Regions from separate parts of the Brevibacillus sp. FIR094 genome, predicted to be linked through region 2. Evidence: riboswitches for the same ligand, from Rfam matches in the RefSeq annotation. Region 2 holds a riboswitch; each other region holds the start of a gene.

Region 1 (7,977 bases), on a different contig from region 2:
ATCCCATCACACAAAAAAGACGCCCGTTGCCGAGCGCCTCGTGATGTTTCATACTTCTTATTTGTAAGTGTCGTAAGCATTGGTCAACAAGCCAGCGATTGTTGCCAGTTCGTTGTTCTCGATCTGATGACGCTCAACCATGGTCATGATTTTGCCGTCTTTCATGATCGCGAAGGATGGGGAAGACGGTGCATAGCCTTCGAAATACTCGCGTGCTTTTGCAGTCGCTTCCTTGTCTTGACCTGCGAATACAGTGAAGATGTTATCCGGCTTTGTAGCGTGATTCAAGGAATGTACAACTGCTGGACGAGCGAGTCCTGCTGCGCAGCCACAAACCGAGTTCACAACCACCAGTGTCAGGCCTTTTGCATTTGGCAGTGCTTGCTCTACTTCTTCAGCAGTGCGAAGCTCTTGAAAACCGTTGCGAGTCAACTCATCGCGCATCGGTTGAATTACTTGGCTCATATATGCTTCATAAGACATCATTGGGCAACCTCTCCTTTATATCACGAAGTTCAACTTACTTATTATTATAACCCGACCACACCTACCCGAGAAAGCAGGAGCTACACTTCCATCAAAATGGTAAGAATCATTGGATTACGGCCTGTTTTTTCGTAAATGAACGGCTTGATCACTTCATTAATCTGTGACTTCAGCTCAGACCATTCCTTGATTTTCTTATCCAATGCTTCCTGTAGACGCCCACGAACGAGCTGTGTCGCTTCCTGAATCAAGGATTCCGAACCGCGTACATATACGAAGCCACGGCTCACAATATCTGGGCCCGTCAAAATTTTGAAGTTCTTCATATCGAGGCTAACAACCACGACCATCAAGCCATCCTCAGCCAAATGCTTACGATCGCGCAGGACGATATTGCCGACGTCGCCGATACCACTGCCATCAATGAGGACAATCCCTGCTTGTACCTTACTGAGCCAAGCTTTTTCGCGGCTGCAATTCAGCACTTCGCCGTTGTCCATAATAAAGATGTTGCTCTCCTCGATCCCAACCTGTTGGGCCAGCTTGGAGTGAGTCTTGAGCATCCGGTATTCCCCGTGGATCGGGATGAAATATTTCGGACGAATGAAGTTGAGCATGAGCTTCAACTCTTCGCTGCTACCATGACCTGATGCGTGAATATCGAATTCGTGACTCAATACTACGTTGGCACCTGCGCGGAACAGCTTGTCTATCGTGCGGCTTACGTTGATCGTATTTCCTGGGATCGGCGATGCAGAAATGATCACCGTATCTTCAGGATAAATGGAAACGGTACGATGCGAACCAGCTGCAATCCGTGTCAACGCTGCCATCGGCTCACCTTGGCTGCCTGTGCAAATAATCAACACTTGGTTGTCTGCGTAGTTGTCGATGTGCTTAATATCAATCAGCATGCCCTCTGGCATCTGGATATAGCCCAGTTCTTGTCCAATCAAGAAAACCTTTTCCATACTGCGGCCAATAACCGCCACTTTGCGATTGCACTGCTCCGCAGCATCTACCACCTGTTGGAGGCGATGTACGTTGGAAGCGAAGGTAGCCAGAATGATGCGACCACGCGCTTTGCGTACCACATCGAGAATCCCTTCCCCTACCGCTCTCTCTGACATCGTAAATCCAGGACGCTCACTGTTCGTACTATCAGACAAAAGTGCCAAAACGTCACCACTCGCACCAAAGCGTGCAATTTTTCCGTACTCCGTTGTTTGTCCGACTGGTGTCATGTCAAACTTGAAGTCACCCGTGTGAATGACCATTCCCTCTGGTGTATGGAGCACAATCCCCAAAGAATCAGGGATGCTGTGGTTCGTCCGGAAGAATGTCGCCTTCAGCTTCGCAAAAGGAATTTCCGTATCTTCCGAAATCGGAATCAGCTTCACTTCATTTTGCAAACGGTGCTCTTCCAGCTTCGCCTTGACCAAGCCCAGGGTCAGACGACCACCGTAAATCGGCACCTTGATTTGTCGTAAAATATAAGGAATCGCACCAATGTGATCCTCATGTCCGTGCGTTAACAAAAGTGCTTTAATCTTGTGCTGGTTATCCACTAAATAGGAAACATCCGGGATAACCAGGTCAATACCAAACATTTCATTTTCAGGGAATTTCACCCCGCAGTCAATGATGATGATTTCGTCCTCATACTCGACGCAGTACATATTTTTTCCGATCTCGCCGAGGCCGCCCATCGCGAAAATCTTAACGTCGCTCAAACTCTTTCCTCCTAACATCGTCGTGCATGATTATGGGAACCCGAACCAAGCATGCCATTCTTATTATATCACAACGTATGACGTTCGTTTCACACAGTCTTGTCTATTCCACACATTCATCTTCGGTCAATAATCGAATACTGATACTCCAAATCAGCAACTCTTTCAGCGGTAACGACACTGGCTCTCGCCCAGAAGTCGTCCTTTGCATAGGAATCGCTCGTCCATACCTCCGTAATTTCTCCAGAAGAGAGCTTTAGTGGTACGGCTTCGATTTCTTTTAATACGGCGCCACTTTTGTTTTGTAACCGCAGTTTCAACTCAATCTCCAACGGCTGATCCGACTGATTCCGTACCAGGATCAGACTTGTATACGGATACCCTGCACAATTTTTGGTACAGTCCTGTCTACTGTAAACGATGGCGAGATCAATGGGCTTCTCATTGTCCATCTTCGCCGCTTTCCACTTGTCTTTTGCTTTTTGTACGACGGTGACGTACTCCGCTTTTTTCAAAAAGGGTCCCATGCCTAAAAAGGCAGCAGCAAAAAAGCTAAACAAACCAAAGGCTGTGCATAGAAAAACGAGGTTCATTTTCCAAAACTGTTTTCTCATCGTGATGAAAAAGCCAATATACAGAAGGATACAAACAAACACCAACAGGATACAAAAGTATAAAAATAGCTCCAAGTCGGACTCCGTGGGTAACACGGGAATGCCATACTTCATTTGCCAATGTACATTCGCAGCGAAGCAGCCTCCGTAAATCAATATGGCTGAAGCAATCGTGGGCCCCCATTTTTTCCAGAAAGGAGGCTTTTGGAAAATGGCCGCAAGAACCCCCACCAAAACAGGAAGGCCAAATAAGGGAATGAGCAAGTAATGCATCGAAAACCTCCCGTACTTCATTGTCATTATTTTCTACGAATGATATTCCGAAAAGTCTTCAAAATACATGGCAAACCATTTCGAAAAGGAGAGGGATTAGCAAGTGCAAGCCATTCACCGCCTATTTCGTTATCGGAACATGATGCCCCTTCTCTCCACCGTACTTTTCCTGCTCATCTTTCAGACATTCCCTGCCTATGCCCAGCCTCCCTATGCAAAATGGGGCAGGCTCGCGATGCAGGAAACGATGAAGCGATATCCAAACGCTCAAATTGTCGACTACCTGCACGTCGGACGAAAACAAAAAACGCCCACCACGTCGGAAGAGACGTTTAAGCTCTTGCTTCAAAAAGGCAATCGCAGGTGGGCGTTACTCGTTCATATTGAATTCGTAAATCAGACAGAAGAAGTCGTAAACATCTCCTATGAGGAGACCCGCTAGTCAGCGAGCTGTTCCATCTCTTTCATCATGACTTCCATGTCCATGTCAGCTGCCATCCCGTACGCGCGGCGCATGTTTCCATCTCCATCCACAAGGAACATGCGAGCCGTATGGGCATAAGAACCATCTGGCTGCTTAATCACCATCAGACCAAAATCCTTCGTCACTTTCTCTATAGCCTGAGCGTCCCCGCGCAGGAACTTCCAGCCGCTCTGATCTGCCTTGAACTTGGCTGCGTACTCCTGCAAGACTTCCGGCGTATCGTTATCAGGGTCAAAGGAAATGGAAACAAACTCTACTTTGTCTCCGAACAGTCCCTTTTCCTTCAACTGATCTTGCAGCTTAGCCATGTTGTACGTGGTCGCCGGACAAATATCCGGGCATTTGGTAAACATAAACTCAACCAGTCGTACCTTACCAGCACTTTCATTAAATGTATAGGTTGTTCCGTTACTGTTGTCTAAGGTGAAGTCCGCGATGGGCTTCAACACTTCGATCTTCTCTTGTGTCATGTACTTATAACCAAATACTCCGACGATAGCCAAAATGATAATACCAGCTAACACAGGAAACCAATGTTTTTTCATCCCAGATTCCTGTTGCAATTGTGTTCCTTCACTCACGGGTTGCTTCCTCCCTGCTTGTCCCATGCGTGATGCCTCCTGCTTACACACGGGAGGCATTCACACTGTTTCTATGACTTCTTACTGTTCGACTTCACCTGGCCATGCGAGCATGCCACCAACCATATTCGCCACGTCATATCCTTGGGCACTCAAATACGCTGTAGCATTATGGCTTCTGGCACCACTACGGCAAACCATCACAATCGGAATGTTCTTATCCAGCTCATCGATACGATGTGGCAAAAAGCCGAGTGGGATCAGCTGTGCCTCTTTGATGTGACCTGCATTCCACTCATCGACCTCACGTACATCAATGACTTGCAGTTCCTCTTTGGCTTCCAGCTTTTCCAACAGCTCTTGTGGTGTCATTTCCTTTACTCCATGGCTCATCGCTATTTATCCTCCTATATGTACGATCAGATCAGTTGTAACCACCTCCATGATATCACACGCTTTTTTACTTTTCTAACGTGAAGAGCACTTGGCTTCACCCTGCATCCATGCTCCCTATTTTCTACCATTATCTCCTATTTCGCTGCGACAGTAGCCACACGGGATGTGAACAGCTTGAGGCAAAAGCGTTACAAATTAATGGCATGAGTGAAACGCCATTCATCCACATATACATAAAAACCTCCCTGATAACTGCATATTCTACATTGACAGCAAGGTTTTATTTTCATACAATTACGACAACAACTTTTCTCATCAAGAGCGGTGGAGGGACAGGCCCTACGAAACCCGGCAACCAGCAGACTAGCTGCATGGTGCCAATTCCTGCAGAATCCAGTGATTCTGAGAGATGAACACAAGCCCGTGCATGATCGGAGCCTTCTTCTTCTCAGGAGAATGCTCCGTTTTTTTTTGCCGATTTCCTATAGGAAAAGGAGAGATGGACATGTCCGATCAACAACAATGGAAGCCAGAAACACTTGCGGTACACGGTGGGCAGGAGGTTGACCCTGTAACAGGCTCACGTGCTGTTCCGATCTATCAGACGACCTCCTACGTTTTCCGTGATACGGAGCATGCAGCCAACCTGTTTGGTTTAAAAGAGTTTGGGAACATCTATACACGTATCATGAATCCGACGCAGGATGTGTTTGAGAAGCGTGTTGCCCTGCTCGAAGGTGGTGTTGGTGCATTAGCGACCGCATCCGGGCAAGCTGCCATTACATTCGCCATCTTAAATATTGCACATGCAGGAGACGAGATCGTCGCTTCCAGCAGTCTCTACGGCGGTACCTACAACCTGTTTGCCCACACTCTTCCCCGCCTCGGTATCAAGGTTCATTTTGCTGATCAATCCAATCCGGAAAATTTCCGTGCCTATATCAATGAAAAGACAAAAGCCGTGTTTTGCGAGACGATCGGTAATCCCCGCATTGATGTCGCTGATATTGAGGCGATCGCCAATATTGCCCACGAAAACGGCGTGCCGTTGATCGTGGACAACACTTTCGCGACTCCGATTTTGTGCCGTCCTTTTGAGCACGGGGCCGATATTGTCGTGCATTCCACCACCAAATTCATCGGCGGCCACGGAACAGCAATTGGCGGTATTATTGTAGACTCTGGAAAATTCGACTGGAACAGCGGAAAATTCCCAGGTCTGACTACACCAGACCCAAGCTACCATGGCGTCGTCTATACAGAGGCAGTTGGCCCACTCGCCTATATTATCAAGGCGCGCGTCCAGCTCCAGCGCGATATTGGAGCGGCTGTCGCCCCGATCAATTCTTTCTTGTTCCTGCAAGGATTAGAAACACTGCATCTGCGCATTGAGCGGCATAGCCAGAACGCCTTGGCAGTAGCCCAATTCCTCACTAATCACTCTGCCGTAGAGTGGGTGAGTTATCCGGGACTAGAGTCAGATTCCCAGCATGATTTGGCACAAAAGTATTTGCCAAAAGGTGCTGGCGCGATCCTGACCTTTGGAATTCGCGGTGGCGTTGAGGCAGGAAAAACGTTGATCGAGTCCGTGAAGCTGTTCTCCCATCTCGCAAATGTCGGGGACTCCAAGTCACTCATCATTCATCCAGCTAGCACAACACATCAGCAGATGACGGAAGAAGAGCAGGCAGCAGCCGGAGTGACCCCGGGACTTATTCGCCTCTCCGTCGGTACAGAATCGATCGACGATATCCTCTCTGATCTGGAGCAAGCACTGCAGCGTGCGTTGCAATTGTCCACGGTGGGTTGATAGATTTCACCAGGACACTTGAGCATACTATGCCTCCAAATGAAGAAGGATCGCGCTACCTCTTTTTTGAGCTGCGTGGCCCTTCTTTCTTTTTTGATTTCCGTTCGAAAAATATTGAATTTAAAATTCTATTTTTATAAAATACAAGCATAGATGAAATTTTTGGAAGGATGGATAGACGTGAAAGTTTTGAATATCGGAAGTGAACGAACAACGTATCGCGTGGAGATTTCCTATTCTCCCTTATTCGAAGCTGCCTTGGGAATCGCTGCCGCTACCTACGATCAATTGCATCACACGATGGAACACCCTTCTGCCTATTGGCGTCAACTGTTGGACGAGCTTTCGCCTTTTGTACGACAAGAGGTCGACTATGCGAAGGAGCACAACACGTGGAAGACGCTTTTGCAACTGCTCGATCTTTGCCCTTTCGCTGATCTGGATTCATTTCTCTCGTATGTCAGAGAGCTCTCAACAGAACAGCTCCGATACGAGGCCCTCCCTTATCTAGGTGAAAGTATGCAGGAAGCGCGTCGGAAGGCTGCACAAGGTAGCAAGGATGATTGCGCAGCTTTACAGGAAGCGTGCCGCGCGCACCTCTTTTTTGAAGCGTATATCGGACATATTACTTCCGTTGATGCAGAAGAGCTGCGGAGTCATATTCTCGGATTGATGGAAGGCTGGTATACCACTCACATCAAGCCGCATGAGGAAGAAATTGGTCGCATGCTAGAACGGGATTGGTCGCAAAAGCAAAGCAAGCTAGGAAAGCTCAACCCGGAAGCCTTGGTGGAGTATGCGACGGGAGCGAGCTACCTCCCTGAGCCTGCCGTGACACGCGTACTGCTGATCCCACAAGCGATCTATCGCCCGTGGACCGTACAGGCCGATGCTGTCGGGACGAAAATTTTTTATTACCCTGTTGCCGACGAAAATTTGCACGATGCTGTAGATCCTAATCAGCCACCCCCTTCACTGGTGCAAGCCTTAAAAGCACTCGGAGATGAGCAGAGGCTGCGTATGGTCAAAATGCTCGCGGAAAAGGAACTGAGCTTGCAAGAGATAACCGATCAACTCTCTATGGCGAAATCGACAGTGCACCATCACCTGTCCATGCTGCGGTCTGCCCATCTCGTTGAAACAGTAGGCTCCCGTTACAGACTCCGCCGTCATACCCTGGACAAGCTCCCCCTGATGTGGGATGAATTCCTGGACAGGAGCACCCCATGAACCAAACCGCGGTACAAGCCTCTGTCTGGCAGCAGCGTTCTTATCGTTGGATTCTTTTCGGTCAGCTCATTTCAGAACTCGGCGCCTCACTTGGTACCCTCGCCAATAGCTGGTTAATCTATCAGGCAACAGGCTCACAGGGTGCGGTCGGACAGATGTGGCTGCTGTATTTCTTGCCGTCGCTCGCGATTCAGTTGGTAGCCGGACCGTACATCGACCGATTCGACAAGAAACGTGTCATGCTTTTTTCTCAATGGATGCGAGCTGCTGCGTTTTGTTTGTCCTTTGCGGTCATCACTTCCGGGACAGAATCACTCTGGCCGTTGTATTTCACTGCCTTGATCAACGGTCTCGTTCAACCGCTATATGT
Region 2 (7,977 bases):
GCTGGAGCTTGAGGAATCCTGGATTAAGGCGCTGACTGATGAACAAAAAACGTCCTTAATTGAATTAGCGAAGAACCTCCCTGCTCTAAAAGAGGGAGAAGTAAATATACAGAGTGTGCAAATTCGCAGAACCGAAAGTGGTGCTCTGAATGCGATGCTTTTGATTCGCAATGGCTCTACACAGTCGCTGTCCTTTGAAACGTTGCCGCTGGCGCTTTATGATGCAAGCGGGGATAAAGTGGCAGAAGGCCTGTTTGAACTAGGAAGCCTGACTGTAAATGCCAATACCAGCAAGCCGTGGCTGTTTATTTTCCCGCCAGAGAGCATTCAAAAGGAAGAGCTGGACTTGTCGCGTTGGAAAGTAAACGTTCCCCAATAAGCCTGATGCAAGAGAGCAAATTTGCATAGGCTAGTCAAAAAAGTTTATCATGATGAGAGAGCTTCGTTCGTGTCCGGACGTGTGAGGAGGTAGCCTATGTTTTCCTTTATGAAGAATTTATTAGGTAAGGATCAACAGGATCTGAAAAAAGATATTCAAGAAGAGTCTGCCATTGATGTCGCTGAGATGAAAAACACCGAGGTCGAAATGGAAGGCAATGAGCAACAGGAAGCTTCTGTAGGTGGAGCTGAAAAGATTCGTACGGAATTGTCACTGAGCCAGATTTGGGAAAGTGAGCTGGATTCTGAGAAGAAGTATACGCTCCGCTTTTTGCAAGAAGAACTGCCTGAGATGCGTAAAGGCATGGTTAGCGTAACTGGATTCAGTATGATTCCGCAACCAAACGGCCTGACTGTCGCTATGTTCTTCCGCAATTCCACGAATAAGCCAGTACGGATCAAAAACGTTGGGTTAGCGATTTATCTCGATGATAAGGCGTTTGCACGGATCAAGGTGGATTTGTCAGATATGGATGCAATTCCGCCGCATACCAGCCGTCCGTGGGAGGTATTGTTCCCGGAAGAGAGCTATCTGCATGATAATTTCACCTTTAACCGCTGGAAAGTGGTTATGAAGGCTGGTAGAAATTCGCATGTGTGGCCTCGTAATCTGGAGCTCGATCCTGAAATGGAAAAGCGCATGACTGATCGCCAAAAGGATCGTCTGGAAGCATTGGCGCACTCTCTGCCAGTGATTCCGATTGATACCGTTCAGGTTACTGGTTTTGACATCGGAATGACAAAGGAAGGACATTTGGTAGCAGCGATGCTCTTCCGCAATGGGATGGCTCACGATTACCGTCCAGATGAAATCAAGCTGACGATTGCTGATGCAAATGGTGATCTCGTAGCAACAGGTGTGCTGGACGCAAGTAGCATTAATGTGAAGCCGGGTTACAGCCGTCCGTGGTTGATTGTATTCCCGCCAAATTTAGTGAAAAAGCCTGATGCCGACCTGAAAAGATGGACGCTTGAGGTAGAATAGAGCGCAATACTTTTGAGGTGTGGGAAAGAGGAGGTTGACTTATGAGTTGGTTATTAGAAAATTGGTTTGGTTCCAAGGAGAGCTTGGAGCAAGTACGCGAGGATATTCATGAGAATCTTCATAGAGAGTTTTATTTGGGTGTATCCGGATTAGATAATCCGCAGCAATCTGCGAACCGTGTGGAATCCAAGGAATTGTTTTTGGTGCTGAACGGTCCGTGGGATGATCAATTGGACGAAGCGGAGCACGAGCTCTTGCAATATGCGCATGATGAAATGCCTCCAGTAGTTCGTAACGAAGTAGGTATCATTCCTTTCTTCACACAGGTTACCAATGATGGTTACTTGGTTCTTACCTACGTTCGCAATGCGACTGACCGCAGCATTTTGCTGCAAAAGCTTCCGTTGTCTTTGGTGACGGAGGATGGAGAGGAAGTCGCGAGAAAGACTTTTGATCTGATTACATCTGGTCCAGTGATGGAAATGTCCAGCCGTCCAATGGAATTCATGTTCCGCTGGGATGAGTTCGACCGTATCCCTGAAAAAGAGGTTCCTCTGAAGCTGGCTTATATCAAGCCGAAGAAGAACGAAGTAGAAGAGAACCAAAACTATAATTTGGGTCTGAGTGCAGATGAGTCCAAGCAATACATGCAGCAGGCAGCAGAAAAGGCTCCAATTGTAGAGGGCGAAGTAGATTTGCAAGTCCTCGACATCAAGCCAGGTGAAGATAACGGCCTAAAAGTCATCGTTGCTTTCCGTAACGGTCTGGCAAAACGTCTGGAGTTTACAGAAGTGCCGATTATCGTTCATGATAAGGATGGCGATACCGTCGCACGTGTACACTTCACCTTGGAAAACATGAAGGTAGAAGCAAATAGCCATCGTGTATGGGCATTTGATATTCCGTTCTCCTCCATTAAAAAGGAAGAGGTAAATCTGGCGGAACTGACTGCTTTTATTCCGAAAGCACAGCAGAGAAAAAAAGAAAAAGCTCAGGTAACACCTGAAGTGGAAGACAATAAAGGTTTGTTACAGTAAGAAGAAAACCCTTTTTGCCCATGGTGAAAAGGGTTTTGTACTGTTATGACGTTCCAAATATTGGGTGATCAGGGTTGCGTGTCTCCCTTTTCATCCGCTATGCTAGGATGAGAAGATAAATACCTGAATTCCTTTTAGACTGCTCATCGTGCAGGGGAGAGAAGGAAGGACTGTTTTACATGAAAAAATCAGTGAACATGTCAGTTGCGACTGCGATTAGTGTCGCGCTAGTGATGGCAAACAACCAAACGATCTATGCTGCAGCACCACCAGCATCGAATGACTACTATTTAAGTAACCAGCTTCATTTGAGTCAGATTAGAGCTCTCCAAGCATGGCCAGTCGTAAATAGTAATGAACAGATTATCATTGCGGTGCTGGACTCCGGTGCGGACTATGAGCATCCTGATTTGAAGGACAACCTTCTGCCGGGTGTGAATCTTGTCAATCCAGGGAGATCTGCCCAAGACGATAACGGACATGGAACAGAAGTAACTGGTGTACTGGCTGCTAGCGGGAATAACAGTATGGGTGTATCCGGTGTCTTGTGGAATGCCAAGGTTTTGCCGATTAAAATCTTGGACAAAAAGGGAGATACTACGGAGCCGACTCTTGCTAAGGGTATCAATACTGCCTTGGATCGTGGTGCCAAAGTCATTGTGATGTCTCTCAGTAGTATGGCCTACTCCAAGGAACTGACGAATGCTGTGCAACGAGCGGAAAGAAGCGGAGCTGTTCTGATTGCAGCTAGTGGCAATGAGAGTAGCCGTGTGGCTTATCCGGCTGCTTATCCCACGGTAGTAGCGGTAGGGGCTGTAAGGAGTAACAATGAAGTGCTGTATCAAAGTAATACAGGACCTGAGCTGAACCTGGTAGCGCCTGGTTTCAATGTTTATACGACCAAGCTTGGGGGGAAATACGGTTCTTTTAGCGGTACTTCAGCAGCGGCACCACAAGTAGCAGGTGCAGCGGCGCTCATACTAGCTCGTCATCCCAAACTAAGTCCATTTGATGTAAGACAATTGCTTTATCAAACGGCTACGGACTTAGGAGAAAAGGGATGGGACCGAAAAACGGGCTACGGGTTGTTAAATGTCGACAAGGCAGTTCGAACGCCCTTATCCTATGACTTTTTAGAGCCGAATAATCAGACATACTCAGCAAAAGCGTTCCCGATCGAGTCTCAGATACGTGGAAATTTGGGGCCAAAAGACACGATAGACTGGCTGAAGATGGACATCCCTTACGATGGAAAGGTCAGCTTCACAGCGTCTGTGACTTCTGGTGTTTCTTCAGCGATGGCAGCTACCTTTTACCCAGAAAATCGTCCACCGATCACGCAGTACTTCGGGAATGGGGATACGATAACGGTTCCGGTCAAGGCGGGAAGCATGAATATCCGGTTAATGCGTAACGGAGGGGTCAATAACGCTTTTACCTACGTGTTGACGAGTAAGTTTACCATCAATCCGGACCGGAATGAACCGAACGATACGCAAGAGACGGCAAGGCCGCTCGTAGGTAATCAAATCAGTGTAACAGGCAATTTTCACGATGAAGGGGATCAGGATTGGTTCTCCTACTATGTTCGTGAATACGGGCATTTGGATGTCACTGTTAGTCCTGATAACAAGCGTGTCGATCTATTGCTGAGTATCGGTAAACAAGAGATCGGAAAAAAGATGGTTGTCTGGGACCCTAACTACGATAATGGAACGAAAGACAATCCGACAGAGCGCGTCCAAAAAGAAGTGTCACCAGGTAAGTATTACATCCGTGTGAGTGAGTACAATCGCAATGCGGTGAATGGCGAATATCAGCTGGATCTGGGATACACGCCAGTAAAAAAAGATTTTAATGAGCCGAATGACACCTATCAAAAAGCGTCTCCGTTAGGCGGTGGGACAGTGATGTCAGGCACAATACCGACAGCTACTGATTCCGACTGGTTCCAATTTACTGTGAATAGTGAATCGTATGTGACGTTCCGAGCGCCGTACATCCCTGTCGATAGCGGCTTTCGTTTCGCGCTCTACAGCGATCGAAACATGAACTATGCGATCGCTTCGACGAATGAGGTAGCGGAGTTGTCTAACCGAGGAAACGATATTATCGGTTTGCGTTTGCAACCAGGAAAATATTATGTACGACTTAATAGCGGTACTGCGTTCAAATATGAATCGTACCGACTCACGGTGACGCAGCAGAAATTGATAGCGGGCTATCGCGATATTTCGGACCACTGGGCGCGCTCAGAGATCGTCAGACTTAGCTCTCGCGATATTGTAAATGGATTTAATGATGCGTCGTTCAAGCCCAATCAGGCAGTGACCCGTGCAGAGTTTTCGACGATGCTGCTTAAATCGATGCGTGCGACCGGTTCCAAGGTAGCGACTACCTACACAGGAAAAACGACCTTCCGGGATATGCCAAAGCGGCACTGGGCGTATCACAATTTAGGTGTAGCCTATCAATTAGGAATTTTGAAAGGGTACCCGAAGAATGAAATGAAGCCGGATCAGCCGATATCGCGTGCAGAGATGGCGGTAATGATCGCGCGGGCGCGTGATGTTTTGATGTATAACCGAGGTACCTCGAATTATCAGGATGTGCCAGCGAGTCATTGGGCTTCTCCTGCCATTGAAGCTTTGACATCTAGAAATTGGCTCAGTGGGTACGGTTCTTCCTTTAAACCGAATGGAAGGGCTACTCGCGCCGAGGTAGTAGTGGTACTTTCCAAAGCCTATCAATTATAAGTAAAAATTTTCCTATTGACATCTCTGAAAAAAACAATTATTCTATTATCCGTAATGGATACTCTTATCCAGAGCAGGCGGAGGGACTGGCCCTATGAAGCCCGGCAACCGATCTAGAGCGGTGCTAACCAGCAGAACGGACATCCGTTCTGGCCGATAAGAGGATGAAGGAAGCAAAAAACGCTCAAACCTTTTCCTCCTCAAAAATGGAAAAGGTTTTTTATTTGCGTTTACGTAGATAAAATCCTGACTCGGCTACCACACTATTTGTATGAGGTCAAAGGAGGTATTTTCTCATGGCTTTGCAAAAAGGTCGTCGTCTGTTTACATCCGAATCTGTAACCGAAGGACATCCGGATAAAATTTGTGACCAAGTTTCCGACTCCATCTTGGATGCGATCCTGTCCAAAGATCCAAACGCTCGTGTAGCTTGCGAAACATCCGTAACTACTGGTTTGGTTCTCGTAGCAGGTGAAATTACTACAAACACTTATGTAGATATCCAAAAGCTCGTTCGTGAAACCATTCGTGAAATCGGTTATGACCGTGCGAAATTCGGTTTTGACGCTGACACTTGCGGTGTTATTACTGCAATTGGCGAGCAGTCCGCTGACATTGCACTTGGTGTAGACCAAGCATTGGAAGCACGCGAAGGCAAAATGACTGACGCTGAGATCGAAGCAATTGGTGCTGGTGACCAAGGTTTGATGTTTGGTTTTGCTTGCAATGAAACACCTGAGCTGATGCCACTTCCGATCAGCATGTCTCACCAATTGGCTCGTCGTCTGACTGAAGTACGTAAAAACGGTACACTTGCTTACCTCCGTCCTGACGGAAAAACACAAGTAACCGTTGAGTACGATGGTGATAAACCAGTTCGTATCGATACAATCGTTATTTCTACCCAACATGCTCCCGAAACAACTCTGGAGCAAATCAAGCAAGATCTGGTTGAACACGTAATCAAACCAGTTGTTCCTGCTGAACTGTTGGACGCTGAAACCAAATACTTCATCAACCCAACTGGCCGTTTCGTAATTGGTGGACCACAAGGGGATGCTGGCTTGACTGGCCGCAAAATCATCGTAGATACTTACGGCGGTTATGCTCGTCATGGCGGCGGTGCGTTCTCCGGTAAAGATCCGACAAAAGTTGACCGTTCCGGTGCTTACGCAGCTCGTTATGTAGCGAAAAACATTGTGGCAGCTGGCCTCGCAGACAAATGCGAAGTACAAGTTGCTTACGCAATTGGTGTAGCACAACCAGTTTCCATCGCAGTAGATACATTCGGCACAGGTACCATTTCCGAAGAAGCTCTGGTGAAATTGGTTCGTAAACACTTTGACCTGCGTCCTGCTGGTATCATCAAGCAGCTCGACCTGCGTCGTCCTATCTACAAACAAACAGCTGCATATGGCCACTTCGGACGCAATGACCTGAATGTTCCTTGGGAGCAAACAGACAAGGCTGAAATACTGAAGCAAGAGGCTGCTCAACTGTAATAGCATGAATGACATAAAAAGAGCCTGGTGTTGCTACTGGGCTCTTTTTCATTTTAGGAGCAAAGTCATCCAATTATTGGGTCGATTGTTGCACAGGAATTTGTAGGACTGTGTCGAATCTCCTAGTGAGGAAGTAGAGGAGGGGTTTTTTTGCCGAACAGAAGGCTCTTCCTGATCGTATTTCTTACTTTTTTGTTTTTTGCAGTGGCTATTGGGTTGTTAGGCGAATCTTTTCTGGAAAAAAAGAATAAACAAGAAGTGCAACCTTTTCCCCAAGTGGATACGTCTATAAGCATAAGTGAGACAAAAAATGCTGAGCCAAACGTCACACCAATTGAAGAAGCAGCGGTTCAAACGAAAAAGTGGTATAACAATCAGGTTGTGGTTTTGACGTACCATCATGTCACGGATCAATCGAATCAGCGGTATGTCATAGCTCCTGATCAATTTGCCCGACACATGAAATTTTTACATGATAACGACCTGAATCCGATTTCGTTGGATGAGTTCCTGCGATTTATGGAGACGGGTACCTTACCGACTGAGAATGCTGTTTTGATTACGTTTGACGATGGGTATGAGAGTTACTACAGAGAAGCATTTCCGATCTTACGTACATACGGCTACCCTTCAGTGAACTTCGCAATTGCGGGGCGCTTAAGAGATGTAGCTGACCGAAAACGGGAGAATATGACGCCACCACTTACGCGTCAACAGGTTAACGAAATGATTCATTCGGGACTGGTTACAATCGGGTCCCATACGTACAGTCTGCATGAAGAGGAAGAACGAAATGAGTGGGGCGACCTTGGCCCAGAAACAGCTCCGGTCTATCTGAAAGATTTGCAGCGTTTAGAGGACGAAAAAGAGTACAGGGACCGTCTCTATGTGGATTTCAGGATATCTCGCGTCAGTTTAAGCGAATGGATGAAGCAAGAGATCGATGTCATCTCGTTGCCATTTGGCTACACAAGTCCAATCGTACTGGAGACAGCTCGTCAAGCTGGCTACCGCTATGTATTTACATCCAATCGTGGATTCGTAAAACAGGGAACAGATCCGTTTGCCATTCCACGCAATGACATGGGACTGCGAGATGTTGAAGAAGAGCACCTCCAACAGTTGTTCACGAAGGCTAAAAATGAGTTTGAAGGAGAGCAATCATGAACAAAGCGATAGATATCAGCGTGCTGGACGGGGTGATCAAGCGAACGATTGAAACCGTAGAAACGAGTAAAACTCAAATATTTGATATAGCT
Region 3 (7,977 bases), on a different contig from region 2:
TTTTCGTTTGGATGCTTTTGATCCACAGCATGAGACAGCTCATAAGGGAGGCAGAGGGGTACACCTGTGCGTGGATCGATCAGGATGTCTGCTTCGATGTTGAATACCTTACGCAGCATATCAGGCGTCATGACTTCAGCAGGACTTCCCTCAGCGACAACGGTACCGCGAGAGATTGCAACCATGTGCTGTGCATAACGGGTAGCGTGGTTCAAATCGTGGACGACCATGACGATCGTACGATTTTCTTCGTCATTCAGCTTTTGTAGGAGCTTGAGAACCTCCAGCTGGTGAGCCATATCCAGGAAGGTCGTAGGTTCATCCAGGAACAGGATGTCTGTTCCTTGCGCCAGTGCCATGGCAATCCATGCGCGTTGGCGCTGACCGCCGGAAAGCTGGTCAACCGGACGATCATGGAAATCGGACATGCCGGTCATGGAGATAGCCCAGCTTATGATCTCTTTGTCTTCCTTGGTCAAAGAGCCGAAGCCTTTTTGATGGGGGAAGCGGCCATAGGTAACGAGCTCAGACACGGTCAAGCCATCGGGTGCGGTTGGGTTTTGCGGCAAAATCGCCAGTTGTTTGGCGACTTCCTTGGTCGATTGCTGATGGATCGATTTTCCGTCCAAAAATACTTGTCCGCCTGTTGGTTTCATAATCCGGGCGAGAGTTTTGAGGATCGTCGATTTACCAGAACCATTTGCACCGACCAGGGCAGTGATTTTTCCAGAAGGAATGCTGATGTTCAAGTCTTTGACAATGGAAAGCTCACCGTATCCGATGTCCAGCTTTTCTGTGTATAAGCGCTCCACAATGGGCCAACTCCTTTTTAAAAGTATGTACCTGTATAAGTAAATGTAGTAATGATAATCATTTTCACTAAGTTAAAGTATATAACGTAATGAGGTCAAATTCAATATGTAAAAAGCCAACCTGCTCACATGCGTGAACAAATTGGCCTTGGGTTAACAAACGAATATCCAGTGTTAGTAGGTAATATGGGCGATGATTCCTTGTTCGTCGTCCAATACCAGCTCGATACCGGCGGAATAAGGGTTGCGCTGCATCTGGGTCTCCAGATAGTAGCGAATCGCTTCAATCATATTCATCTCGATGAAGATTTGTTGGCGCTCCATCCAGTGTACTTCAGCAGAAAAGCCGTATTCTTCGTCCCACATCAGCTCGACGGAGATGTCTTGTGGCTTCAATTGCTTTTTGTAGGCTGCGTGAATACAGATCGCATTAATGATATCTTGTTCGGAAAATGTTATCTTTTCCATGCGTTCAGTTCCTGTTCTTTCTCACGTTTGGTTTTGAAGTAGACGATCACTTTACGGATCAGGATAATCACAGCGAGGATCGCCATCAGGTTGATCATGAAGCCAAGGATGGAGCCCAGCATACCCATGTCACCAAACAGGGATCCGAACAGCAAACCAGCCAGACCACCAATCATGAGACCTTTCATGAATCCACCGCTTTTGCTTGCTGTAGCAGCAGGAGTTGTTGTTGTACCTTTATTTGTTGAAGCATTTACATTCGTATCTGCTTTGTTAGGCGTTTGCGTGTTCGTAGGAGCCGTATTAGAGTTGAAGGATTTTTTCCCGGACTTATAGCCTTTCGCGTCGGCATGATCAATGAATCCTCCGGCCGGAGCGAGTACGAGCATTACGGCAACCAACATCATGATGAGTTTTTTCATGTTATTTGAGTAGCCCCTCTCAGTTAAATGACTTGTATATATAAGTCTACATGAATATCGGACGAAATTCCAACGAACTTTCAGTGACGTTCGGTCTAAATACCTACAAAAAAGCCCCTGACAAGCGATCATGTCAGGGGTTCTTCGTTTTACGCACTCTTTTTCAGTTTTCGGGCTGCCCAGTTGCCCAGCGATTGAATGAGCTGGACTAAGACGACGAGAATAACGACGGTAATGATCATGACTTCGATGTCCCATTGCTGATAGCCGTAGCGCAAGGCGAGATCGCCAAGCCCACCGGCACCGACTGCCCCTGCCATAGCAGTAGCGCCAATCAAGCCGATCGTCGCAATCGTCAGGCAGAGGACGATGCCAGGCCGTGCTTCACGCAGCATGATGCGAAATATAATCTGCGTCCGGGATGCGCCCATCGCTTGGTACGCTTCGATAACGCCACGATCGACGTCATGCAGGGCCGTTTCCATCAGGCGTGAGATGTAAGGCGCCGTGTAGACGATGAGCGGCACAATCGCTCCTTCAATCCCAATCGAAGTACCTACGATCAACTCTGTAAAAGGAATGATCGCAACCATCAGGATAATAAAAGGCAGCGAGCGCACAATGTTGATGATCGTATTCAGGGTATGATAGATGATTTTATTCGGGAAAAGGTGATTTGCCTGTGTGATGACCAACAAAATCCCGAGCGGAATCCCGATCAATGTCGCAATGAACAACGAAAACCCAACCATGATGACGGTCTCTTGCAGGGATTGTCCGAATACCGGAATCATTTCAATCAAACGCTCCATTAGCTCCGCACCTCCTCTGGTGACACAATATCTAAGCGGTAGACGGATTCGCGCAAGAAGCGAATGCCATCTTGAATGGCCTGATCTTCACCAGAAATGTGCAAAAGCAAAATGCCGAGCGCCGTTCCCTTAATGGTCGTAATCGAGCCGTACAATAGATTCGTACTGATTGGAAAGCGTGCGGACAAGGTCCCTAGAACTGGATCGAGAGCGGCATCCCCGCGAAAGGCAACGCGAACAATTTTGGAAACGGGTCCGGTTTCTTTTATCTTGGACAAAATCTCCTGTGGTACCTGATCGTCGAAAACCGTTTTGATAAAATTACGGGTCGTTTGCTCTTGCGGATTGCTGAAAACATCCAGAACAGAGCCTTGCTCGATGACGACACCGTTTTCCATGATGGCTACCTGATCGCAGATTTTTTTGATGACCTGCATTTCATGCGTAATGAGCACGATGGTCAGGTTGAACTTTCGATTGATGTCGAGCAACAGGTCCAGAATCGATTCAGTCGTCTGCGGGTCGAGAGCGGAAGTCGCTTCGTCACAGAGCAGGATTTCCGGATCAGTCGCAAGTGCACGAGCGATGCCCACCCGTTGCTTTTGTCCACCGGATAGCTGAGAAGGATAAGCGTTTGCTTTATCAGACAAGCCAACCAAGCCGAGAAGGTCTTCTACCTTGCGCTTAATGATATCTTTGGGGACGCGATTCATCCGCAAGATTTCCGCCACATTGTCAAAGACATTATAGGAAGAGAGCAGGTTGAAGTGTTGAAAAATTATCCCGATCTTTTTACGAGCTTGCCGCAGCTCTTTTTCCTTGAGGGTCAGCATGTTCTGGCCATTGACGATCACAGAACCGCTGGTCGGCTTCTCCAACAGGTTGATGGTGCGGAGCAGGGTACTTTTCCCCGCTCCACTAAAACCGATAACACCGTAGATCTGCCCTTTTTCCACCTGCAGGGATACGCCCTTCAATGCTTCTACCTGCTTGTTTCCTACTTGATACGACTTATGAATATCGGTTAGCTGTATCATAACGAGTTCTCCTTGTTGTTCTTGATGTTCCTGGCGTCGATCTTACCAGGACGGCAGTACAGCTCCTTCAAAACGTTCATCGATGAATTTTTTCACTTCTTCCGAACGGTAAATGTCCACCAGCTTTTTGACAGCTGGGTTGTCTTTGTTGGTTTCGTTGACTGCCAAGATGTTTACATAGGGAGAATCAGCCGTCTCAGCGAAGATCGCATCTTTTTTCGGGGAGTAGCCAGCTTCCATTGCGAAGTTCGTATTAATCGAAGCGACTTCTACGTTGCTCAACGAGCGTGCCAGGAAAGCAGCCTCCAGCTCTTTGAATTGCAAATTTTTCGGATTTTCCACGATGTCCAGTGGTGTTGCATTGTCGCCCACGCCATCCTTGAGCTTAATCAAGCCAGCTGCCTGAAAGAGCAGCAGGGCGCGTGCTCGGTTGGTCGGGTCGTTTTGAATGCCGACAACCCCGCCTGCCTGGATGTCCTCAACTTTTTTATGCTTGGTGGAGTACAGGCCCATCGGGTACGTCACGGTTTTTCCAACCTCGACGATTTTTGTTTTGTGATCTTGATTGAACTTCGCCAAGAAAGGGATGGTTTGGAAGCTGTTTACATCGAGATTTCCTTTATCGAGAGCTTGGTTCGGCTGTACGTAATCGTTGAAAACGACGACTTCGACTTCGAGTCCTTTGCCTTTGGCGACTTCTTTCACTTTGTTTAGTATCTCTTCGTGCGGGCCACCAGTGACGCCCACTTTGAGTGAGGTTTGTTCAGCAGCAGTGCTACCGTTAGCAGGAGCAGCTTCTTGTTTACCGCCGCAAGCCGTTACGAGCGATGCAACGAGCAGTAGTGTAGTGAGCAGTAGACCAGTCTTTTCATGAAAATACCCCTTTTCTCTGGATGTAAGATGGAAAAGAAAAAAGCCTCTTCCGACAGAAGAGGCGAAAACTGCGAGTATGTATCCACACTGCAACAATACCTCTCTTATCTGTCGGAATAAATTCCGCTGGATTTGGCACCGTATCGTTTGCGATAGGTTGCCGAGGTGTCATAGGGCCAGTCCCTCAACCTCTCTTCATAAGAGAATATGCTATGAAATTATCATTCCAAACATTGACGTTAATTCTTATTTGGATAGTTGGATTATAACGACTGATTTTTTAGGTGTCAACTGTTTTTGCAAACGAATGACTTGGTGGAAAAATGTGAAATTGATCTAAATACGAATATTCTATTGAAGAATAAAAAAATCATATGTATAATGAGAGCGAATGAACCCGATACCAGCTATCGCAGGTGATGACATGACTCTAGTGGACTCCAATGAAACCAGAAAAAAGCTGTCTGCCATCTATAATGAGATAGCAAAAGAGTTGTTCGGATTTGGAACGACGTTGCTCCGAGTCACGATTGAAAACCAGATGATTACGTTCCAAGCCAAGCATCGCCGCTCTCCGCGCTCACAAGCGTTGGAAGGAGAAGCACCGGCCCTCAAGCTCGAAGTCGATTTTCGCATGTCCCTTCTTTATAAGAAGAAACTGCGAGAGCGATTGGAAGAAGAGATGGGGTTGCCGTTGGAAGCTGTGCTGCGGGACTATGATGCGCCTACGCAGTGGGCAATCACGAATGTTATTTTAGTTGAATCAGAACTGAATACCTGACGCAATCGTTCGGATTTTCTCTTTTGATCTATCTTAAGGGGAGACCGTAGACTTTGCGTAAAAACGGGTGTCACTTCTCTTTGTTTACGAAGAAAAGTGCTCTTGTTTAGAATGATACGTTCTAATCAAGGGTACTTTTCTTTTTATTGTTACACCATATTTTGTCATCAAATGAACCCAACTGGAGGAGAATTACGATGAAAAAATTACTTGCTGGAATCCTATCTTTCTCTATGATGTCACTGGCTCTCGCTGGCTGTGGCAGCAATGATCAACCACAAGCGGGTGGGGCTGGCGGCGAAGCCAAGGGCGAGCCACAAAAGCTGGTCATCTCCACATGGGGCTTCTCCGAAGACTTTTTCCGCAAAGAAGTATATGAGCCGTTTGAAAAAGAACATAACGTGAAAATCGTACTGGAAATCGGGAACAACGCAGAGCGCCTGAACAAAATTCGCCAAGGAAGCTCCGATGTAGACTTGATCTACCTCTCTGACTACTATGCACAGCAAGGAATTGAGAGTGGCGCATTTGAAAAAATCGACCGCAGCCGCATCCCGAACCTGGATCAAATCTATGATATTGCCAAAGCACCACTGGGCGAGGAGTACGGTCCGGCTTACACGATTGGCCAATTCGGGATTGCGTACAATCCAAAGCTCGTGAAAACCGAGATCAAGGATTGGAAAGACCTGTGGAACCCAGAACTGGCGGGCAAGCTGACATTGCCAAGCATTACGTCCACAACTGGCCCGATGGTTCTCGACAGTGCTTCCCAGATAGCGGGCAGCAAGGAATTTAACGAGGATCAAGCCTTCGCGAAAATGAAAGAAGTCAACAAAGGTGTAGTGAAGTTCTACGACAAGACCTCCGAATACGTCAACATGTTTGGACAAGAAGAAATCGGCGTAGGACCGATCATGGAAATGTACTTCAAAGACATTAAAGCCGCTGTTCCGGAAGCTGTTTTCGTACAACCTGCAAGCGGCGGATATGCGGTCATGAATACAGTTAACATTGTAAAAGGCTCGAAAAACAAAGCACTAGCTGAAGACTTCATCAACTACCAGTTGAGCAAGGAAGTTCAGGAAAAATCAGCAAAAGCAAAAATCGATTCCCCTGTAAACAAAACGGTTCAACTGACAGAAGAAGAAGCAAAAGGCGTAACGTACGGGGAAGAAACCGTAAGCAAGCTGCGTATGATGGACATGAAATTCGTTAACGAGCACTCTAAAGCATGGATTGACCGTTGGAATCGTGAAATCACGCAATAACGAACGATAGATAAACATGGGCGAGGGTATAGACATTTGCGGATATACCCTCGTTTTCATGAGAAATGAACGTGAGGAGGACCACTCGTGAAAAAGATCATTCTTGACGTGGATACGGGCATTGATGATGCGCTTGGCATTATTCTCGCTGTGAAGAGCGGGCAATTCGATCTGGTTGGCATTACTACGGTGAATGGCAATGTGTCGCTGCGAAAAGCCACAGAAAACACGTGCAAAATTCTGGATTTCTTGCAAGTCGGTAAGCGAATCCCTGTCGTCTGTGGAGCGTCTGAACCGTTGCTGCGACCGTTGTTTTTCGAGCATGCCGTACACGGTGAAGATGGCTTGGGTGGTGCCCTTGCTGGAGTTCCGGTTTACAAGGAACCAACTGCTGGCTTTGCTCCTGATTTCATCGTGGAAAACGTACTCGCTCATTCCGGCGAGATTACGCTCATCATGACGGGGCCGCTGACCAATTTGGCACTGGCGGTGAAAAAATGCCCGGAGCTTGTCCAACACGTCAAGGAAGTCATTTTCATGGGTGGAGTGGTCCGCGAGCATGGCAATGTGACGCCAGTTGCGGAGTATAACATGTACGTCGATCCAGAGGCAGCCAAGGTTGTGTTTCATGCCGGATTCCCGCGATTGACGCTGGTTGGACTGGATGTGACACGAAGAGTGCTGCTGAACGAGGAGCATATTCGTGAGCTAGGAAATACACTGATGGGCGAGTACGTAAGACAGAGTACGTCTGATTACCTCCATCGTTATTTTAAACGAAATGGTATCTATGCGTGCGCCATGCATGATCCGTTGGCTGTCGCAGTTGCACTCGATCCGAAGCTGGTGGCGACCAAGAAGCTGTATGTAGATATTGAAACGAGAAGTGAGCTGTGTGATGGGCAAACGGTTTGCGACTTTCAAAACCGCCTAAAAAAAGAACCGAACATAAACGTCTGTCTGGACGTAGATGCAGATGCGTTCTTTGCGCGTTTTATCGGCGCATTGAAAGCCTGACGATACCGTGAACAGGAGTTAATCAGATGAGAAAAACGGGTCTTTATTTACTGCTATTGCCGGGTGTGCTGTTTTTGACGCTGTTCATGGTCATTCCGATCGTGATGACGATTGCGTCCACCTTTTATCAAGAGGGTAGCTTTACGATTCAAGGCTATCTCCAATTTCTGACCGACGCGTACTTCCTGAAGATTATGCTGACGACGCTGCAAGTAAGTCTGGTCACGACGATTGCGTGTGTCTTGATCGGTTTTCCTGCCGCGTACTACATTTCCAAGCTAGGCCCACGCAAAAAGGGCATTCTGCTGGCATTGGCGATTTTTCCTTTGCTGACCAGCTCTGTCGTGCGGTCGTTCTCTTGGATGATTATTCTCGGAAAAAAGGGCTTATTGAACAGCTCGCTGCTTGCAATCGGGCTCATCGATAAGCCGTTGGAAATATTGTATACGCCGACTGCGATGATGATTGGTTTGATTCATCTGTT
Region 4 (7,977 bases), on a different contig from region 2:
GATCGTTGTATTCATATCACCAAGCTTCGCACGAATCACCGCATAGTAGCGAGAGCTGTACTTTTGATACACGTAGACTAACAGTACGAGCACTGGCACCGTCAAAAAGCAGAAAAGGGCGAGCTCAGGCTGCAAGATGTAGAGCGCGGTCAAGATTCCAATCAAATAAAGACCGTTCTGTACAAATGTGGCAAGCACACTTACATACAGCTCACGGATGGCTTCTGTATCATTGCTCACACGGGAGACAAGCGCACCTACTGGCGTTTTGTCAAAAAAGGCAACCGGGAGCTTTTGCAAATGGATAAACAGCTTCATCCGCATTTGCTGAATGATGCGCTGAGCGATCTTTTGCAGCCACAAAATCTGGACGTAGTTGAATCCTGCTGAGAGCAAGATCAGTGCTCCATAACCTACGGACAGCCAGACAATTGGCAGGACATCCCCCTGATACATCGCCTTGACTTCCTCTGCGGTCAGCCGAATGCCTGTGGAGGTCATCTTTTGACCTGATTGATCCTTCGTTGTTACCTCGAAGCGTTCCCTGCCGCTTTCAGGCGCAATCGGGGTGAATTGCTTCTGCGTGTTTGGATTCACCTTGCCGGAAACCAAGTAATAGGTCGTGCCTTCTGTCAGCACGGTTACTTCTTTGTGACGGATACCGTCCAAAGCAAGACCCGTCTTTGCTGCGACATCTTCACGAATATAGTTCGTACCGTTCAATGAGGCCACTTGTCCAGCTGCATGTGGTGGCACTTCGTCTAGTTGATACCAAGGCTTTTGGATCGCTAGGATGTGATTATCAATCATGACCTTGGCTAAAAAAGGACCCGCCAACTCTGCACTCGTTCCCAGCAGGAGCAGGAATAGTGCGCCCAGTATTTGCTTTTGAAATGGCCTGGCGTACTCGGTCAAACGCCCCCATACATTTTCTTTACTCATGAAACGCTTTCCCCCTCTCTCAACCAGCCACATCCTGTTCCATTTGCTGACGACGGTACTGCTCTGCATACCAGCCGTTACGCTGCACTAGCTCGTCATGTGTCCCACGTTCGACGATCTGTCCCTCATCCAGCACGAGAATCAGTTGTGCATGCTGGACGGCAGATAGACGATGAGCGGTAATAATCGTCGTTTTATCTGCGCGCTCCTGTCTCAGATGACGAAGGATGCTCTCCTCTGTCCGTGCATCCACAGCCGATAAAGAATCGTCGAGAATCAAGATACCCGCATCCATCAAAAGAGCGCGTGCAATGGAAATGCGCTGTTTTTGCCCTCCAGAGAGGGTGACCCCCTTCTCTCCAACCATGGTTTGCAATCCATCTCTGAATTGCACCAGATCTCTCTTCATCTCCGCAAGCTCCAACGCATGCATCACGTCCTCGGTCGTCGCTTGTGGTTTCCCGAATCTAACATTTTCTGCAATCGTCCGTGAGAACAGCAAATGCTCCTGAGGCACATAGCCGATTTTTTCTCGCAGTGTATCGAAAGCAAGTCCCTCAATCGGGATGCCCCCGATAAACAGAGCTTTTTCCTTCATCTGATATTGATGCAATAAGGCACGGCATAGCGTCGACTTGCCGCTTCCGGTCCGCCCGACAATCCCAAGTGTCTCTCCTTCGCCCAAACGAAACGAGATGTCGGTGAGTGCCGGCTTGTCAGTACCCGGATACGTAAAGGAAAAATGGCGTGCTTCTACGGTATTGGCGATTTGGCTCGTGACCGGATTCGCTGCCTCCGTCACATCTGACTGCTCCACCATTAGCTCTGTAAAACGCTTGTGGGAAGCGCCACCGCGTTGCAACACATTGACTAGCCAACCAAAGGCGAACATCGGCCAAATTAAAAGTCCCAAGTATAAATTGAATGCAACCAAATCCCCTAAGGAGATGGCACTGGTGAAAACCAAATACGTCCCATAGCCCAGCCCGATCAAAAAGCTGAAGCCAATAATAATCGCGATCGTTGGCTCGAACAGGGCGTCGATCCGCGAAACACTCACATTTCGCTCCAACGTTTTTTCACTGACCCGGCGATATGCCTCGATATCGGCTTTTTCCTGAACAAATGCTCTCAATACCCGAACGCCCGATACGGATTGTTGAACATGATCATTCATCTCTCCAAAAGCTTCCTGCGCCAAGTAAAAGCGCTCATGCAGCAACCTTCCATAATACGCCGTTGACCAAGCCAAAAACGGCATCGGGATCAGTGCAGCCAGCGTCAGCTTCCAATCAATCGCGGTCACCATGACGCCAAGCGTTAACAAAGTCATGAACAACGCATCGACAAGCGTAAGCACCCCTGTACTAGCCGTTTGTTCAATGGCAGGAATGTCGTTGGTAGCGACGGCCATCAGATCCCCACTGCGTTTTCGATGAAAAAATGACGGGGTCATTCTCGTCAAATGGGCAAACAATCGCTCGCGCAACGTCCTCTCCAGTATCAAGGCCCCCCCATTTAACAAGTACCGCCAGAGAAAGCGCAGTCCATACAAACTAACACCCAAAACGAGCAAGATAACCACTGTTTGCGTCAAGTCAGTGTTTGTCAGGGAACTGTTGCGAATCGAATCCACCGTGTCCCCGATTAATTTCGGTGGCCAAAGCATGAGGACATCAATAATAAAAAGCACAGAGATTCCAAGGACGTACCGCTTCCAATAGGCACGGAAAAACCAAGATAATTGCCGAAGTGTCTGCATGTAAATCACCTCTATTTATTAAACCTAACAGCACGACTAAAAAAGGGCTTGCGAATCACACGCAGCCCTCTTGATCTGTCTTCCCCATCGTAATTTACAGAATTTTCATTGTCAATCGAAGCATACAGTTCAATCTATGATTTTTTCCCGGTTTTCCAGTCAAGCCATTCCTCTTTTAGCAGGCTATAAGTGGCATGATCCACGTAGTGATCGTAAAGGAATTCATTCCGGCGCAGAATCCCTTCCAGTTGAAACCCTAATCGTTCTGGAATCGATCTGCTCTTATAATTTTCCGTAGCAGCCTGAATCGTGACTTTTTCCAAATCCCATGACCCGAAGATTAATACGTCCAAGTAGGTCGCCACTGCTTCTGTCATCAGGCCCTTTCCTTGAAATTGTGAACCCAGCCAATAGCCAATGGACGTTTTATTGTTGATCCAATCCACCGTATGTACACCGACTGTACCAGCCAGACGTCCTTGGTACCAAATGCCGTAGTTGATGCCGCGATTATCGTTGTACTGATGGATCGTCGCTTGGATGAATTGGCGGGAATCCTCTACCTTCTTCGTATAATTCAGCCACGGCAGCCATTCCATAAGATTCTCCCGGTTCGAATCCGTAAGCAAAAATAACTCCTCAGCATCGGTTAATTCTAATTGTTTCAAGTACGTATCTTCATTGATTGCTATCCGTTGAATCGTTTGCATACGTATCTCCCCTTTTCTTGGATATTTTACTGGAAAACGCCAAAATGAGCAAAAAGCGCCCGCCAGCAACAACTGGGCGAACGCTTATAAGTGTTTCTTTTATTTTTTGCTATTGCCGATCTCTTCCGGCTTGAAAATGCCGGTCTCCGTGACGATCGCTGTAATGTACTTCGCAGGCGTTACATCGAACGCAGGATTGTACACCTTGATATCGTCTGGAGCTACCTGTTTGCCCAAGCCATGGGTAATTTCCTCGGCTGGACGCTCTTCAATCGGAATATCTGCGCCTGTCAGTGTGTCTAGATCGACCGAGGACAAGGGAGCTGCCACGTAAAAAGGAATGCCGTGAGCTTTTGCCAATACCGCTACCCCATACGTACCGATTTTGTTGGCGACATCGCCATTCGCTGCTACGCGGTCTGTACCCACGATGACAGCCTCTACTTTCCCTTGGGACATAACCATCGCCGCCATGTTGTCACAGATCAGCGTCACATCAATCCCTGCTTGCTGCAATTCGAATGCAGTAAGACGAGCGCCTTGCAGGACAGGACGAGTTTCGTCCGCGTACACCTTCAGGTTCCAGCCGCGTTCCTTTGCCAAATAAAATGGAGCGGTAGCCGTACCGTACGCTGCTGTAGCCAATGCTCCTGGATTACAGTGCGTGAGAATTCCCATACCGTCATGCAACAGAGTGAGCAAATGCTCTCCGATGGTCCGGCATACTTCAGCGTCTTCCTTTTGAATCACCAATGCTTCATCGAGCACTGCCGCCTTCAACTCGGCAATCGACGCTCCGCTTTCTTTTTCAACACGAGCTTTGATGCGATCCAACGCCCAGAACAGATTCACGGCTGTCGGACGGGAAGAGCCCAGGTAGTCTGCCTGCTGGTTCAGTTCCTGCCAAAACTCGTCGTAGTTACTCGCTTCACTGCCACGAATCCCAAGGTAGAGCCCGTAAGCCGCCGCCATGCCAATCGCTGGTGCACCACGCACTTCCAAGCGGCGAATGGAACCCCATACTTGCTCGGAGGTAGTCAAATTCAAATAGATCGTTTCTACTGGCAAACGCGTCTGGTCAAGCAAGACCAATGCGTCATTCTCCCACTTAACAGGTGCCAATTGGGTGCTGGTTGTCATACTGTCGTTGCCTCCTGATAGTAACGTTCGGTCACAGTGCGTACGATGTCCGTGATATCTGTCGATTCGTCTATGTCGCCGCGACCGAGAATCAGCGCTTCTCCAATCGAGAGAGCCAGACGCTCTGCTTCTGCGCGAGTCTGGTCGTCTTCAATGGCATTCAGGTCCGCTACTCCTGCCAAGCCGATGACACGGCGCAAAATTTTGCATCCGGCATAGCCTGCTGTATCCTGAATCAAACGCTTCACGTAGCTTTGCCACAGTCCTTCGACATGTGCGCTGCGCTCTTTGGCGTGCTTGTGCCAGAGCTGAACGAATTGCGAAACGAATTCATTCCAGACATCCTCGACCGTTTCCAGTAAGTATTCGCGGTACGCTTCCCGTTCTCCTTGATCTTTTTGCAAACCGTGCTGTCCTGCGTAGTTGAGCAGCAGGTTGGCAATGACCGCCCCGATGTCAAAACCGATTGGGCCGTAGTAAGCGAACTCTGGATCGATTGCTTTCAAGCTGTTTTCCGTGATGAAAATACTTCCGGTATGCAAGTCACCATGCAGCAGCGCTTCCGAGCGCGTAAGGAAATCGTATTTCAGCTTGGCGATTTCCAGCTTCAGCGGCCTGTTGTTCCAGATCGCCTCGACTTCCCGGCGAATCAACGGGTTGAAGTCGTTGGTAGGTGCATTTTCATACGGATCGGTAAACACGAGATCCTCTGTGATTTTGCATAATTCTGGATTTATGAATGTTCCGACTAGCGATTTTTTATCGTACGGATGTGCGCCCAGATCGGATGTGAAGAACAAGGTTTGCGCAAGAAAACGACCAATTTGCCTCGCGAATAGCGGGTACCGCTTTCCTTCGATCAGACCTTTGCGCATGATGATGTGGTCCCCGATGTTTTCCATGACGGTCAGCGCAAGCTCCGCGTCGAAATGATACACCTGCGGCACTAGGTCTGGAACGTATTTGTGTTGAATGCGGAGTGCCTCGCTCTCGATACGAGCCCGATCAATCGTAAGCGGCCAAGATTCTCCCACGACGCGGGCAAAAGGCAGTGCTTGCTTGACAATGACGCTCTTACCAGTTGCTGGCTCCTGAATGTCAAAAACGAGATTGAGGTTGCCATCCCCGATTTCGCGGCTGGTCAGCTCTGCTCCATCGCTAAAAAGACCCGGTATTCCTTTTACGTACTCTACTGCTTCCTGTTCAGTCAATGCGCGATATGCCATGATTCCAAAACTCCCCTCTACGTATTTTTCCTCTATCTCTACTTGTTTTGTTTGAGTACCTGGAGCAATAAAAAGACCTCTTTTCCCGAAGAAAAGAGGTCGCTGTCGTCACGTGTAAGAACCGTGTTGATGTCCCCCTTATCTTCCAGACTACTTTTGTTTCTGCAGGAATTAGCACCGTGCATGTCGCCTGTCAATCAGTCGCTTCCTCGCGTCTGAATGGCGTCATGTCGGTTGCCGGGTATCATCGGGCCAGTCCCTCCACCTTCTCTGGATAAGGTATCCAAAACGTATTCGGTTTTTGATTTAGTTTGAATCATACAACCAACGCTTCCACGATGTCAACACCCTTTTGTGCAAAAATTCGCACCGTGCTACTAGTAGGTATAATGTGTTCCCGATGCCGCAGGGCGATCCCAATTCCACCAGTCTACCTTGCCTAAAAGCGCGGCCGTTATTGACTTTTCGGCCTTGAGCTTCAGCAGTTCTTTCGTAGGTCCGGTGAGGACGGCGCCGTAGATTCGCACTCCGTTTTGCTGCATGTAGTTGTATCGTTCGGTTATCTGAGGGTCGCTACGAGATAGCAAAGATCTGCCGATATCGCGAGCCATATCTTCTTGCTCAGATAAGTACTTCATCTCTTCCAAGTAGGCGGCCATTCTTCTGTCCCCTTCCCCGTTTACCCGAATGGACGCACTTCCGTAGTCCAGTTCATGCTGAGCAAACCCCCACACGTACCCGGGACCGAGAAACCGATTGCCCCCATCGTCTTCTGCTTGCTTGCGCTCCACCCCTGTGTCTACCGCAAACCAAACCGTATCTTGTCCCGAAGAGGTAACATAGCGGGAAACCAGTTCATAGTACTCCTCATACGTCAGGAAGTGATCGAAGGAAATTGCGAGCTGAGAAACGGTTCCCTCCGGCAGCTTCTCCATCGTTGCCCAGGCAGGTGAAGTGAGAGACGTCGTATCCTCCTTTTTCCCCTCTGTCGGATAACGGAAATACAGCTTTTGCTCCCTGACTCCATTCGTCCATTGCGGCCCGGCATTTACGTTCCACAGCACGTTTGTACTTTCAAATCGCCCTGCGTTCTTATCTTCCAACCCGACTCTCTCGCGAAGCTCCATGCTGATATTGCCGTATAGCAATCCCACCTGCGAGCCACTCCCGCCCACACTAACACCGGGTTGAGTAAAATTGACCATCGACTTCGCAACGCGGAACAGATCTTCATGCATCAATGACCCAACCCAGCCATTCAGAATCAGCAACACAACTCCAGCCAAAAAGGGAAGCACTATGCTGAATCCAGCGTTGCTCAACCGATTTTTCCATTTCCCCCGGCGAACAATGGCGCGCTGTTTTTCAGCCGACAGCGTTTCAGGCTGTTTTATCTTCGCGTTGTCCTCTCCCGTTTCTTCCCCCAGCAAAAGCCTCTCCAACCGCTGTGCGTATTCCTCGTCAGCGGCTATTTCCTCCTCGAATTGTTTCGAATCTTCTTCCGCCATTTCCCCACGCAAATAAGCAAGCAGCCTTTGCTCGCGATTATTCTCATCCTTGTTCATCATCAGCTTTCCTCCCTCCACAACTGCCGCATCTTTTGTCTCCCCCGAAACAAGGAACGCTTGACGTCTGCCAACTCAATCCCGAGTACCTCTGCCATTTCCGCGTAGGAAAACTGCATGGCAGACAACAAAATGACCTGTCTCTGCTTTTCTGGAAGTCTCTCCAAATAGTCATGGGCCACTTCCCACAGCTCCTTGTTCACGACATGCTCTGCCGGATCAACCGCCGCATGATCACGTCGCTCTGGCAGGGCTTCCACAAACGCAAACCGTTGTTTCGTCTTCCTGCGATAACCGTCTACGAAAGCGTGATAGGCCACCTTGAACAGCCAAGGTCGTACTTTTCCCCCACGGTAGTCATCCAAGGAAGAGTAGGCGCGACAAAAGGTTTCCTGTGTCAGATCCTCTGCCAGCCTCTCATCTCGTGTCAGCCGGAAAAGATAGCGGTAAATATCGTTTACATGCAGCTGGTACACATCCTCCAGACCTACTTTCCCAAGCCGTTCACACCCCTTCATCCCTTACCACGCAGGAAGTGTAAAAAAGTTTCACCTTCGTCTCATTTTTCTGATTAACTGCTGCACATTCTCTGCAAAAACAAAGATTGACTCCTGACAATGAACGTCATATCA

Evidence for each region. A riboswitch is a leader RNA that binds a small molecule or an ion and turns the genes downstream of it on or off. The one in region 2 is predicted to bind S-adenosylmethionine.
Region 1: it holds a riboswitch for S-adenosylmethionine, as region 2 does, so the genes downstream of both, ACQ5DJ_RS25155 (homocysteine synthase) here and metK (methionine adenosyltransferase) in region 2, are expected to answer to the same signal.
Region 3: it holds a riboswitch for S-adenosylmethionine, as region 2 does, so the genes downstream of both, ACQ5DJ_RS10840 (MetQ/NlpA family ABC transporter substrate-binding protein) here and metK (methionine adenosyltransferase) in region 2, are expected to answer to the same signal.
Region 4: it holds a riboswitch for S-adenosylmethionine, as region 2 does, so the genes downstream of both, mtnK (S-methyl-5-thioribose kinase) here and metK (methionine adenosyltransferase) in region 2, are expected to answer to the same signal.

Annotation. Positions count from the first base shown of each region.
Region 1 covers NZ_JBEAES010000038.1:30,867-38,843, reverse strand. Annotated here, with positions in the region: gene ACQ5DJ_RS25185 (BrxA/BrxB family bacilliredoxin) at 58-486, opposite strand; gene rnjA (ribonuclease J1) at 567-2,237, opposite strand; gene ACQ5DJ_RS25175 (hypothetical protein) at 2,336-3,106, opposite strand; gene ACQ5DJ_RS25170 (YqzG/YhdC family protein) at 3,210-3,548, shown strand; gene ACQ5DJ_RS25165 (SCO family protein) at 3,545-4,171, opposite strand; gene ACQ5DJ_RS25160 (rhodanese-like domain-containing protein) at 4,253-4,564, opposite strand; SAM riboswitch class I at 4,877-4,983, shown strand; gene ACQ5DJ_RS25155 (homocysteine synthase) at 5,073-6,377, shown strand; gene ACQ5DJ_RS25150 (ArsR family transcriptional regulator) at 6,558-7,607, shown strand; gene ACQ5DJ_RS25145 (MFS transporter) at 7,604-7,977, shown strand, end outside.
Region 2 covers NZ_JBEAES010000006.1:2,369-10,345, reverse strand. Annotated here, with positions in the region: gene ACQ5DJ_RS06205 (accessory Sec system S-layer assembly protein) at 1-379, shown strand, start outside; gene ACQ5DJ_RS06200 (SLAP domain-containing protein) at 476-1,423, shown strand; gene ACQ5DJ_RS06195 (SLAP domain-containing protein) at 1,465-2,460, shown strand; gene ACQ5DJ_RS06190 (S8 family peptidase) at 2,640-5,216, shown strand; SAM riboswitch class I at 5,278-5,379, shown strand; gene metK (methionine adenosyltransferase) at 5,513-6,718, shown strand; gene ACQ5DJ_RS06180 (polysaccharide deacetylase family protein) at 6,869-7,885, shown strand; gene ACQ5DJ_RS06175 (sensor histidine kinase) at 7,882-7,977, shown strand, end outside.
Region 3 covers NZ_JBEAES010000010.1:71,617-79,593, reverse strand. Annotated here, with positions in the region: gene ACQ5DJ_RS10865 (ABC transporter ATP-binding protein) at 1-812, opposite strand, end outside; gene ACQ5DJ_RS10860 (YxcD family protein) at 987-1,280, opposite strand; gene ACQ5DJ_RS10855 (hypothetical protein) at 1,268-1,702, opposite strand; gene ACQ5DJ_RS10850 (methionine ABC transporter permease) at 1,852-2,514, opposite strand; gene ACQ5DJ_RS10845 (methionine ABC transporter ATP-binding protein) at 2,514-3,551, opposite strand; gene ACQ5DJ_RS10840 (MetQ/NlpA family ABC transporter substrate-binding protein) at 3,594-4,406, opposite strand; SAM riboswitch class I at 4,526-4,628, opposite strand; gene ACQ5DJ_RS10835 (DUF2294 domain-containing protein) at 4,849-5,205, shown strand; gene ACQ5DJ_RS10830 (ABC transporter substrate-binding protein) at 5,403-6,476, shown strand; gene ACQ5DJ_RS10825 (nucleoside hydrolase) at 6,564-7,493, shown strand; gene ACQ5DJ_RS10820 (ABC transporter permease) at 7,520-7,977, shown strand, end outside.
Region 4 covers NZ_JBEAES010000004.1:179,011-186,987, reverse strand. Annotated here, with positions in the region: gene ACQ5DJ_RS04925 (ABC transporter ATP-binding protein) at 1-942, opposite strand, end outside; gene ACQ5DJ_RS04920 (ABC transporter ATP-binding protein) at 962-2,704, opposite strand; gene ACQ5DJ_RS04915 (GNAT family N-acetyltransferase) at 2,839-3,414, opposite strand; gene mtnA (S-methyl-5-thioribose-1-phosphate isomerase) at 3,514-4,554, opposite strand; gene mtnK (S-methyl-5-thioribose kinase) at 4,551-5,780, opposite strand; SAM riboswitch class I at 5,916-6,061, opposite strand; gene ACQ5DJ_RS04900 (anti-sigma factor) at 6,158-7,348, opposite strand; gene ACQ5DJ_RS04895 (sigma-70 family RNA polymerase sigma factor) at 7,348-7,863, opposite strand.